Regions from separate parts of the Paenibacillus sp. TSA_86.1 genome, predicted to be linked through region 1. Evidence: riboswitches for the same ligand, from Rfam matches in the RefSeq annotation. Region 1 holds a riboswitch; each other region holds the start of a gene.
The links. A riboswitch is a leader RNA that binds a small molecule or an ion and turns the genes downstream of it on or off. The one in region 1 is predicted to bind cyclic di-AMP.

Region 1 (3,110 bases):
TGGGTGCAAGTGATAGACGTTAGACAATTACACAAATCTTATGGCAAAAACGATGTGCTTAAGGGCATCGACGTAACGATCGGAAAAGGTGAGGTCGTCGTGGTTATTGGCCCTTCAGGTTCGGGAAAAAGTACGTTCCTGCGCTGTCTGAATCTGTTGGAGCAGCCTACATCCGGGCAAATTGATTTTGAAGGTGTTTCGATCACTGATCCAAAGCACAACATTAATGCTACGCGTGAGAAAATGGGGATGGTGTTTCAGCATTTCAACCTGTTTCCTCACAAAACGGTTCAGCAGAACATCACGATTGCGCCAATCAAGGTGAAAAAGCAATCGACAGATGAAGCGAACAAAATTGCTGAGGATCTTCTGAAAACGGTCGGTTTAGCGGACAAAAAAGATACGTATCCCAATCAGCTATCAGGTGGACAGAAGCAGCGGATTGCGATTGCAAGAGCACTGGCGATGCAGCCGCATGTCATGCTGTTTGACGAGCCTACATCTGCTCTTGACCCGGAGATGGTCGGAGAGGTGTTGGAAGTCATGAAACGTCTTGCTGAAGGTGGAATGACGATGGTTATTGTCACTCATGAGATGGGTTTTGCACGTGAGGTTGGTGACCGGATTCTGTTTATGGACGGCGGAGTTATTGTCGAAGAAGGTAAGCCTGATGAGGTGTTTGGAGCACCGAAACATTCGCGTACACGAGACTTTCTGGCCAAAGTGCTTTAATTCATTCATTCTACCCTATGTATAGGATAAGGTTAAAAAAGGCGTTATCGGATCCAAAAATCCGGTAACGCCTTTTTGTTGTTTGAAAAAAAGATAGAATCGGAAAAGTAACTTTTTTGTTACCTGCATATGTTTTCAAAACGCCAAATGGAAACATTTACTACAGTTCAAGGTTACAAGATTGTGATATATTGAAGGCTGCCGAAACTTCCGAAGTGGAAGTGCGGGGGACGTAACGATGCAGATATGTTATTCATTGGATAAACATACTGCTTGGGGTGAATTAGGAATACATAACGCTTCAATATGTCAAGTAAAGCCTATAGGGTGGGCTCCTCCATCCGAATCCGACAACTAACTTCGCAGGCATAATGAGGGAGGAAGACCATGTATAACAAGAAACGTTTAGCCAAAACTGCCATCGCACTACTTACATCTATTCTATTCATTCAAGCCGTTCCGGCTCACGCGGATTCCGTTCATGTGGCTAAAGATGGGGACACCTTCTTCACCTTATCCAAACAATATGGTGTTGATATGAACACATTAATCAAAACAAATAAAGACATTTCACCTTATAACATCTATGGCGGTTTGAAAATTACCATCCCAGGTAACGAAAACAAAGCAGCAGCCCCAGTTCAAGTGAAGTCGCAGGAAAAGGCGGTTACAGCTGCAAGTCTGGACGTAAGTTCGGATAATAAAGTTGTACAGGCTTGGGGGAAAACTTTTGACTACAGCAAAACACTAAGTGTTAAAGCGACTGCATATTCCGCTGATGCATCTGAGAATGGTGGATGGGGGCCCGTTGATTATTTTGGAAATCCGCTGGAATTGGGTACGATTGCGGTAGATCCCAAAGTTATTCCTTTTGGCACTAAGGTTTTGGTGACAGGACATACACATCCAGGATTGCCGAAACAGGCTTTCGTAGCAACGGCTCTGGATGCCGGTAGTGCAATTAAGGGAAATCGCATCGATATCTTCATCCCTGGAAGCAAGACATTTGTAAGTTCGTTTGGTTTTCAGGATATTGAGCTTTACATTTTAAAATAAAGCTATAACGCTTCCTTTTATTATTATGGAGGCTCATAAGTTGAAATCATTATAAACATAATCAAAGGCAAAAATAGAAACAGGGTGTTCTTTAGTGTTATCATGACGAAAATGAATCATGACTACACATAGGAGCACCCTGTTTCTTTCAATTATTGTTTCTCTTTGGGCAATTTAAGCATTTCGTCCAACGTGACCAATTCATATCCTCGATTCCGCAATTCCTCGATAACTTCAGGCAAAGCTTCTACCGTACCTTGCAGGTTCGATCCTGTACCGCCGCCAGCATGCTGCAATACAATGGAGCCGGGTTTCACCGCAGAGAGAATATTATGTTTTACCCTTTCCTTGGACAATCCTTTCCAATCCAGAGAATCCACATTCCAGTTCACAATGCTGTAGTGCTGCTTGGCGGCCCAACGTAGCTGCTCCTCATTAATGTCCCCGTAAGGAGGACGAATCATTTTAGGCGTATATCCGGTCAGGCGATGAAGAATATCTCCCGTATGTAAAATTTGTCTGCGAAAGGCAGTCATCGATAACTTGCTGAATTCAGGATGATTATAGCTGTGATTGCCTACAATATGCCCTTCTTTTACCATACGTTTCACCAGATTCGGGTGTTTCTCCGCACGGCTGCCTACAACAAAGAAGGTTGCGCGAACCTTATATTTTTTCAAAACATCAAGCACTTGAGGGGTGAACCTCGGATCTGGCACATCATCAAAAGTCAGCGCAACTTGCTTGGTGGAAGGGCCATTTGTTTTGAAGGTATCCGCATACTTCTGCCGAAGTTGACCCAATGTCAGCTGTTCTTCTCTAGCATCTGAGCTAGAGGCCGGTGTATCCTTCGGATTAGACATTCCGCGTGATATAGTCTCAGAAACAGGATCAGAGGCAGTAACTGTAGGGGCCGAATAAAATCCGGAACATATGACAGTAACGAGTGCGAGCATGACGAGGCGTATACTCATTTTAACGGCCTCCTTTATCAAAATTACGTTCTCTATGGTATGCCCTATGGTCACTTCTTTTATGCGGATGTGAGAAGTCTCATTGCCACAATTAGGTTATGAAAGCGATAATTTCACCATATAAGATATAGAAGAAAAGGATAGGTGGGAAGAGAATGAGTACATATGATTTGAAATCCATTCGTTTAGAGGTTTTTGAAGCAGGGCAGGACAAGATATTTCTGGTCACTGGTGGGAAAGCTCATATTGGAGCTGTATCTACATTTTATGTGGACCATGATCGGGTTAGCGGGACAACGGTGCATATCCCGGGGCATAAGGAACAAGAGTTGTGTGAGCGGCTTGCTC
Region 2 (3,110 bases), on a different contig from region 1:
TTGTGCTGAATGTGTATTTGATTATCCAGACCATTATTCAGTTCTAACTTTTATAATGCCATAGTATACAAAAAGGCTGATGCGCCACGGTATCCTCATACCGGGCGTATCAGCCTTTTTGTGTTTTTATTTTGTGCTCCAGCCGCATATACCTCTATCTCGACCGGATCTAACCTTATGCTCATACAGATCTGCTCGTATCCCCATCAGGTATCAGCAATGGTAGCAGTTCATCCAGCGACTCGACCGTCCAGTCTGCACGCTCGTCATCCGAAAGCTCTGGTTGGAACCTTCCGTACCCTTGCAAAATACGAATCGTACGTAAGCCCAAACTACGCGCTGGCATGATATCATTATCGATTCGATCTCCGACCATAACCGCTTCTTCAGGAGCGCATCCTGCCTGCTTCAAAGCAACCGCATACAACTCCGGATCAGGCTTGGACACCCCTTCTTCTGCCGAACATGCCAGAACATCGACATACTTCCGAAGTCCGTAGCTCTCCAGCCTCGCTTCCGTTCCAGGGCTCTGATTGGCGATAATGCCGATTCGATAGTGCTGTGAAAGCTGCTCAAGCACCTTGGTTGCGGAAGGGAACGGCTGCTCCAGCTCTTTATGGAATTTCAGCTTGTCCTGAATCTGAACGCGGTGATCTTCATCATGAATATATGTGCGTATAGCAACTTTCATAGGCCACTGTTCATAATTGCGGTAACAGGTGGCAAACAGTTCGCGTACCGCTTCCATTTTCACTGGATACCCGTACGCACCGGCTTCTCGAACGAACTGCCCGATAATATCGTCTACCGGCTCCCATTCGTCCACCAGCGTATCCCCCACATCAAAAAACAACCACTTCAATCCGGCAATATCCGGCACGCCGATTCCTCCTTGTAAGCCGCAGGTCACCCCTGGCTTGCATACTGTATCCATAAAAAAAGAAGACCCACGACAAGCATGAGTCTCCTCAAATTCCGTTAGTCTGTACCTGCAATTATAGCAGGCACCTTACATCGGATCAATCACAAGCTGCTGACCTCAGCTTCCGGTTTATTGCAGCTATTAAGAAGAAAACCGACTTCCCCATTCAATGAATACACGATTTTGTCTGCACCCATGCCCCGATAAATCCCTTTAGGGTGACTCTGCTCGGTGATTACACATAAGGACTTCGATGTCCATGAGCGGCAAATCTGCAGGTAACGGCAGGTCAAATTCAGACTATTTTCAAAAATAAATACATTCCCTACACTACCCTGTGGCAAAAACCATTTCTCAGCCGCTGCCGTATTCATACGAATGACGTGTTCTACGCCAATCCGGCGAAGTTTGCGCTCCTCACCAGCACTGTTCGTCAGAACGGCAAAAGGCATTTTTTTGTACATCAGCAATTTAACAAATTTACGTCCAGCCTCATTCGGAGCCGTTACTAAAATCATCTCTGTATCCATCATTCGTTCCTCCCTTAGCGTGAAAAGACAACAAAAAAGAAGCGTGGGGACCAAGGCCTCCGAAACGCTTCTTAAATAATCCATGGCGAAAACGCCATGAACCAGCGTGCGGTTTGTTGCCTCTCCCTTTAACGCTTACGAGGTTAGCTGACGGATTCGGGCGCGAGAGTCGCCCTATTTCCGGCTGTCGCCAGAAAATTCACCCCATGGACGTATACTGCTGTAATACAATACAGCACATCCTTTTGGTTCCCCCGTTTTCCACCCACTACGAATGGAAACTCAGCGATTAAAACATCGTTCGTAAATCTTGAGTATAAGACCGATCGATATTATCGTTTGTTTCGTTTTTCATGTACAATTTAATTAAAATTCAAATTACGCTATGAATCATACACCCGTGCCATGATCATGTAAAGTGCAGCCAGATCACCGAATCGTCAGGTTTCCGGCAATAACCATTAAGAATAGCGCTTACAATGGGGTTATACGCTATCCACCTCTTCCAATCTAGCTATTTCTCATCCGCACAGAAATGGATCAATACAATTCCTACTCATTCGGGATTCAGGCCCCGTTGATGGTTATAACAACGTGAAACCAAAATAAGTTTTGCATTATTTAATTGTATAAAATATAATAAGCACATCAAGAATAATAAGATGGAGGCGATCCTCATGTCAGTCTATGATTTCAAAGTAAACACCCTCCGCGGGCAAGAGATTGAGATGTCCCAATATCGCGGGAAAGTGTTGTTAATTGTAAACACCGCAAGTCAATGCGGTCTCACCCCTCAATTCAAGGGCTTACAGGAGCTGCAAGACAAATTCCAGGATGCTCCGTTCGAAGTGCTTGGATTCCCAAGCAACCAGTTCGCGCAGGAAAAGGGCTCTTCTGACGATATTGCCGAGTTCTGCCAGATGAACTATGGCGTAAGCTTCCCTATGTTTGAAAAGATTGATGTCAATGGTTCCAGCGCTCACCCTCTCTTCCAGCATATCTCAAAAGAAGCACCAGGCTTGCTTGGCTCCAAAGCCATCAAATGGAACTTCACCAAATTCCTTGTCGATCAGGACGGTAAAGTTGTGAAGCGGTATGCACCGCAGACGACTCCGGACAAAATCGAAGAAGATATTCAGAAACTCCTCAAATAATCAAGGCTATACAAATATACAAACAGGCCATCCGACATCAAAGAGCAGACACTTTTGCTCAAGGCTAGAGGGTGGCTTGTTTGCTTTCTCGCATGAATTACATCCTCTATATTCTATATACTGTTCCCGACGATAAATACAAACAACGCAATCAAACAAAACGAAAAAGAAGCTCTCCATCACGGAAAGCTCCTCACATAACTCTTCATATAATGCGGTCGAGAGGACTCGAACCTCCACGGGCATACGCCCACTACCCCCTCAAGATAGCGTGTCTGCCATTCCACCACGACCGCATGTCGTAAATTATCGGCAACAGAATTGATTATACCGGATTCCCCTACAAAAGTAAAGCACTTTATTACTCTTTCTTCATCTTACAATAGTTTATCATTTAAGCTATGCACTTCCCTTTCTGGTTTGCCTATACTCTGCACAAAATCCAGTCATATTTCCTTAGAAAGCACATATCATTAAATCTGATTCCTCAAGAAAAGAGCTGTG
Region 3 (3,110 bases), on a different contig from region 1:
TAGACTAGGTGCACCTTCATAGGACGTGTGTACACGGGCTAGCGCATGCCGAATGGCCTCCGGTGAAGCATTCTCTACCCCGATATCCCCTTTACGCGTCGCGTCTGCCTCTGGAATGAAAGCATGCTTGCAGCCAGGGATCCTGTTGGCAATAATTTTGCGGATACGTTCTCCCGCATGGTCCGGATCCGTCAGGATGATGACACCACGTCTTTCCTGAGCAAGTGCGATTCGCTTTAGAATACGCTGATTAATGGCAGAGCCACCGGTTTCGATTGTATCAGCCTCAACCGCCCGGCGAATCGCTACCGTGTCGTCACGACCCTCCACAACAATAACTTCTTTTATCATGTTCCATTTCTTCCTTTCTAACGCAAAAAGAAGAGGAATATCCTCTTCTCTGCCAAACGGCGGAGGAGACTGATTTCAGACCCCTCCGCCGCATATTCCGCATGAATCATTCATGCAACTATTTTATAGCATTCCCATTTCAAAGTAAAACGAATTTAGTTCGCTTCCGGCTTCACAGGACCAATTACATAAACCGTTTTGCCTTTTTTACGTCCGAAATTCAGGGCGTGCTTCACACTATCATAATAAACGTCAATTTTATTGCCTTTAATCGCGCCGCCTGTATCTTCCGCACGACGGAAGCCGAGGCCCTCGATGTAAACCCACCAGCCAATTGGAATGACCTTAGGATCAACTGCGATGGTGCGCCCTTCCGTTACACGAGTACCGGAAGCTGTTTTTGTGCCAATACCCGGCTCTTCAGAAGAGTAGGCTGTCATGGAAACATTTTTCAGCACTTTAGAATATTTAAAAGAATTCCCTGAGACCGTAATCAACTTGCTGCCCGAGGCAGATGTTTTCTTCGAGTTCGTTGTTACTGTTTTTGCGGCGGTTGAAGTTTTGGCTGATACCAATTGAACTTCAGGCTCCTTCACTACTGGCTTCGCCTTTGTACCTACCGCGATCACTTTATCTACACGATTGGCAGCAACCGTTTTGCCGACCATTTTTTTGGAGACGAGTTCTCCATCTTGAAATACCTTTTCGATATGCTGCACAATTGTGCCTTCCTTGCCTTTCACTACAACACGGTTATCCCCTTGGAACAAACTAGAGTCTGCCGTTTTAACAACTTTGTATGCAATCGGTTGTTTCACATCCACTGTATGCTTTGTTACACGCACTACACGAATCTTCATCTCCGCTTTGATTGCAGTTCCGAGCGCTGGATACACTTTATCATGATTTGCAACTTCAATACCTGATTGCTGAATTACATCTTGTACCGATGAATCGGTTGTATACAGAGTCTTGGTGTCTCCGTCTGCCGTGATGTTAACTGGAACGGCCCGCTCAATAACGATTCGGTCTCCGTCGGTAATTGCCCCATTCATGGGCATGGATACCTTGTCGTGAGGGCTGACTGCGATTGACTGCTCCTCCAACATTTCCTGAAGCATTCCTGTACGAGTCTCTACCACTTGAGCTTTGCCGTCAATAACCAGTGATACCTGCTTCCCGGCCTGACCGTAAACGACTAACAAGATCATGATTGTAAGCGCAATTGAGAATATCGCGATCAGTGCCATTTGACGCAAGTTCTCATGCTTCCACCGCAACGCGAAAGACTTACTGGATGATCGTGACTCATGGGTCTCTTCTGGTTGGAATATGCCCACTTCTCCGTCCTCCTTCATAGCCTCGCCGTCTAAAGTAATGCATGATGTCTTTGACGCGACTATACCAATTTTTCTACAGAACACAGATCAGAGGTAATGACCGGTTCTGCACCATGAACCCCTCTTCGCAACATGATGCCACCATCCTGAATACTTACCGTATGATGAGCCAGTTTCTTTTATTCAAAACAAAAAAAGCCAAAGAAAGAGTGTAAGAGACCCTTTCGTGGCTTCCGAATGATTTTGAATATCGGAAATTCATGCACGAGGTTGCCTCTCTTTTTCCGCTTGCGAGGTTAGCTGTCGGGTTCGGGCGAAAGAGAGCCGCCCTATCTTAGGTCACCCGCTCATGGCGGACGCCCTTGAATTCACCCCGAGACCCAAAGAAGAAATCAAATACGGCTTCGCAGAACGATGCGCTGCTTTTGGGTCAGCGAACGGTGCGCAACGGCTAGAATCACCGCTGTTTAAGCCCTATTGGTTCCCCCGCTCTCCGTTAACGGAGACTCAGCGAGATTGATTCATGAAAGTAATGTTGTTTTATCGGAAAGTGTCCCTTTGTTCATCCCCCGAACATCTGTCCAATTTTCCGCACAACAATTCACTGAAAAGATGATATCCTGTTTCGATGCATGTTGTAAAGCGCGGATCAAGTACGTTTTTCTAAATATTTGGTTAAAATATTGTAATATTCTTCGTTTATTTGATACAAAGGGCAAATTACCTCTCTATAACTCCCTTTTTCACCCGATTTACTCGTTTTCTTATCGAATCCCAAAACGTTCCATGGCATTTTTGGTGGTTATTGCAGCAATTTCCTCCACCGAAATGCCTTTAATTTCCGCAGCTGCCTCCGCAACCAGACGTACATGCGCTGTCTCATTTCGTTTTCCACGATAAGGATGAGGTGTAAGATAGGGGGAATCCGTCTCAAGGAAAAACCTGTCCATCGGAACCTTGGCGAGCACCTCTTTAGGCTGCTTGGCATTTTTGAATGTGATGGGTCCACCGAAGGACAGATGGAATCCTAAATCCAGGCACATTTTTGCCGTTTCCCAGCTACCTGAGAAGGAATGCATCACACCGCCGACCTCACCAGCTTTCTCTTCACGCAAAATACGCACAATATCCTCATGAGCATCCCGATTATGGATGACAATCGGCATATTCAGTTCTCGTGCCAATGCAATTTGTTGTCGTAATACGCGATGCTGTACCTCCTTAGGGGAAGTGTCCCAATGATAGTCTAGACCGATTTCACCGATCGCTACCACTTTTTCATGTTTGCACAATGACGCAATCCACTCCAGGTCACCCTCTTGCATCGTGATCGCATCTACCGGGTGCCATCCTACAGCCGCATGGATAAAATCATACGTTTCAGCCAATTTCATCGTTGTTGGAATGGTCTCCCGGTTA
Region 4 (3,110 bases), on a different contig from region 1:
CGCCAAAGTGCTTGATTTTTGGTTCGAGAAGAACGACAGCAAAGAGCACGCGCAGCGGTAAACTCTCAGTCGGGACATTTTTTCGAATGACATGACAGTCCAATACAGTCACGTGAGACCTAAATGACTTTTCATTTAGGTCTCTTTTTGTAAAGAAATTTGAGTATGGGAGTTAGAGACATGATTAGTGATACAGAGTTGGATGCCCTGCGTTTGTCAGGGGAGAAGGTAAGAGTAGTGCGGGACGAGCTGGAGTCTAATGACGTAACGGGTATCGTGGTTGCCTGGGATGATGGGCAAGTACTTATACGCAGGCAGAATCGCCGTGTTGTGAAGCTGGATCGGTCTTACCGTTATCAGTTGTTCAGTGAGCCTCGTCAAAGTGTTTTAAGTGAATAAATAACGGATTCACGTGACCGGAAATCTTCTCCAAAGAGAATATTTTCAACACCGAATGTTTGGAATTACCATCAAGGCTGGGCATAATTGCGACACAGGCGTGGGAAGATAGGTACAGTGGAAATAATCGCTGTGTTTACAGCCGAGAGGGTGTGCTGCAAGTCATGACATTGATGAATGATAAAGTTCATGCGTATAAGGATCAGATTGGCGCATTAAGCGATGTTCTCCCCGATGTGGTGAAATCATATCATGAGTTCACGGGTGAGTGCTTCCAGCCGGGTGTGCTTGATGCCAAGACCAAGCAGTTAATTGCGCTAGGTATCGGTTTGTTTGCTAATAATGAAGTCTGCACGTTCTATCATGTAGAAGAGGCACGTTCCAAGGGCGCGACCGATCAGGAGATCATGGAGACCGTAGCTGTCGCTGGTGCAGTGGGCGGCGGACATGCTCTGTCACAGGGAGCAATGAGGGTGCAGAAGGCGCTGCAGTAGTCTTACGATGTTACAATAAAAAGGAGGTTCCGGTTTAAACCGGAGCCTCCCTTTTATTGTAACTGCTTATGTGGATGTAGATCGGAATGGTTTCTTAGATTTTACCCAACATTTTGTTATACATAAATTGACCTGTAACGCGTCTTGCTGTCACATAACGATCATTGAAATAAGGGTTAGACAACTTGGTGATGCTGATACCTTTGCTAGTGGAAGCATGAGCAAATTGACCTCCGCCAATGTAAACGCCTGTATGTGAGATGCCTCTGCCCGTTGTGTTGAAAAATACCAGGTCTCCTGTACGAATGCTCGCTTTGGATATCGGAGTTCCTGCTTTGGCTTGTTGTTGCGACGTGCGTGGCAATTCAATGCTGTATTTGTTAAAAAGATATCTCATAAACCCGGAACAATCGAAGCCAGCCATGGTTGTGCCGCCCCACTTATACGGGATGCCTGTCATATTGTTAACCATTGTATTAATTGTACTTGCCTCTGTGCTTGTTGCTCCGGATGTAAATAGTACAGCAGCTCCAAAAATGGAAATAATCAGTTTTTTCAAAATCAATGTTCTCCCTTCGATGCCTACGGAGTTAGCTAAGGGTTCGGTAGAAGGTTCCCTATATTTCCTATGTATAAGAATAATTCACCCAAAATGGTTCCCCCGTTTTCAATCCTGAAACTCGGCAAATGAATAATTAAGTTTTTGTAACTATTTGAAACTATATTGCATAAATACGTAATTGTCAAACCTATTTAAAGCCCTTCTTTTAACGTCAATGTTAGCGGAATTATCGTTTTTAGTCATAATTATGTTTAAAAAGGGCTGAAAAGATTACAAAAAAGTCATTAGTGTTTCATGGGAGACAAGTGTGGATATTAAACAAGCTTGTCAAGAGCTAAAAGGGTACTCCTTTATGTTAAATTAAAGAAAATACATATAGGATGTTGCATATATTGACAAATGTTTGTTTATTGCATATCATACAATTATTAAATACAAAATTTGTATTTAAATTGTTTTCATTGGAATTATTATGAGGGAGTAATCAAATTTGTGAATTGGGGAGAGTGTTATTGAGTGAAAGCAAAAAAATTAGTAACATTTGTACTGGCATGTTCAATGGTGTTTTCCGTCGCGGGAATGGCCGTTCTTCCTGCACCAACCGTATCGGCGGCAGATGCCTCTGGTACAACAGCGAGTTTGTCCGATATTTTGAAAAATCAGCGCCCGGATGGTGGCTGGAGAAAAGATTATAGTCAGACGTCAGGTGAATGGGCTAAGTCAACAATTGATAATAAAGCTACATATTCAGAAATTAGAAGACTTGCAACTGAATTCAAGAAAACAAATGACCAGCGATACTCGGCTGCTGCAATCAAAGGCATTAATTTTTTGCTTAACATGCAATATTCCAATGGCGGCTGGCCACAAGTCTATCAAAGTTCCGGTTATCATAAACATATTACTTATAATGATGATGCAATGATTAATGTGATGTACATGCTCGATGAAGTCGCAGCACGTAAGGGGAACTTTTCCTTTATCGACAGTTCACTCGCAAATCGTAGTAAAAATGCGGTTTCTAAAGGAGTGGACGCCATCCTGAACACCCAGGTGGTATCCGGTGGGAAGTTAACGGCTTGGGGACAGCAGCATGATTCCAGTTCACTGAGACCTGCAGGAGCGAGAATCTATGAAGTGCCGTCACTGACGGCAGGTGAAAGTGTTAATATTGTGAAGTTTCTGAAAACAAGATCGGCTAATTCGAGAATCACTGCATCCATCAAAGGTGCCGAAGCTTGGTTTAACAAAGTGAAAATTACAGGATATCGGTATGAGCGTGGGAACGGGGACAGCCGAATCATTGCTGATTCGAGTGCATCACCGATCTGGGCGCGTTTCTATGAACTCGGTACGGACAAACCTATCTTTGTTGGACGTGATGGCGTCGTGAAATATAAGCTGAGTGATATTGAAAAGGAAAGAAGAGGCGGTTATGCATGGTACGGCAACTGGCCGTCCAAGCTGTAAAAGATCTTTTCTGGACAGTAGTGAATAACACATCACCAACGGTTATGTATAGCTTCATCACAGGCAAGCCCAAGGGGTGCGAACCGACTACGTATTCGGTTCGCACGTATTTGTTTATTTTTATGTATTGACAGGTCAAAGCACGCGTGATATATTATTTCTTGTCGCCGATAATAATTGGAGAG

Region 2: another riboswitch for cyclic di-AMP. It lies ahead of ACUTVW_RS01915 (hypothetical protein); the one in region 1 lies ahead of ACUTVW_RS12730 (3D domain-containing protein).
Region 3: another riboswitch for cyclic di-AMP. It lies ahead of ACUTVW_RS25475 (ubiquitin-like domain-containing protein); the one in region 1 lies ahead of ACUTVW_RS12730 (3D domain-containing protein).
Region 4: another riboswitch for cyclic di-AMP. It lies ahead of ACUTVW_RS05030 (C40 family peptidase); the one in region 1 lies ahead of ACUTVW_RS12730 (3D domain-containing protein).

Annotation. Positions count from the first base shown of each region.
Region 1 covers NZ_JBQZGE010000004.1:340,649-343,758, forward strand. The annotation lists gene ACUTVW_RS12720 (ABC transporter substrate-binding protein/permease) at 1-23, shown strand, start outside; gene ACUTVW_RS12725 (amino acid ABC transporter ATP-binding protein) at 10-732, shown strand; cyclic di-AMP (ydaO/yuaA leader) riboswitch at 922-1,117, shown strand; gene ACUTVW_RS12730 (3D domain-containing protein) at 1,120-1,788, shown strand; gene ACUTVW_RS12735 (polysaccharide deacetylase family protein) at 1,941-2,762, opposite strand; gene lpdD (prenylated flavin chaperone LpdD) at 2,918-3,110, shown strand, end outside.
Region 2 covers NZ_JBQZGE010000001.1:444,740-447,849, reverse strand. The annotation lists gene ACUTVW_RS01925 (Nramp family divalent metal transporter) at 1-47, shown strand, start outside; gene ACUTVW_RS01920 (HAD family hydrolase) at 182-880, opposite strand; gene ACUTVW_RS01915 (hypothetical protein) at 1,024-1,455, opposite strand; cyclic di-AMP (ydaO/yuaA leader) riboswitch at 1,570-1,750, opposite strand; gene ACUTVW_RS01910 (glutathione peroxidase) at 2,130-2,606, shown strand; tRNA gene ACUTVW_RS01905 (tRNA-Leu) at 2,820-2,902, opposite strand.
Region 3 covers NZ_JBQZGE010000022.1:51,384-54,493, forward strand. The annotation lists gene rnmV (ribonuclease M5) at 1-351, opposite strand, end outside; gene ACUTVW_RS25475 (ubiquitin-like domain-containing protein) at 507-1,691, opposite strand; cyclic di-AMP (ydaO/yuaA leader) riboswitch at 1,961-2,214, opposite strand; gene ACUTVW_RS25480 (TatD family hydrolase) at 2,456-3,110, opposite strand, start outside.
Region 4 covers NZ_JBQZGE010000001.1:1,078,628-1,081,737, forward strand. The annotation lists gene ACUTVW_RS05015 (hypothetical protein) at 1-61, shown strand, start outside; gene ACUTVW_RS05020 (hypothetical protein) at 181-399, shown strand; gene ACUTVW_RS05025 (carboxymuconolactone decarboxylase family protein) at 564-893, shown strand; gene ACUTVW_RS05030 (C40 family peptidase) at 988-1,452, opposite strand; cyclic di-AMP (ydaO/yuaA leader) riboswitch at 1,458-1,589, opposite strand; gene pelA (pectate lyase) at 1,972-2,925, shown strand.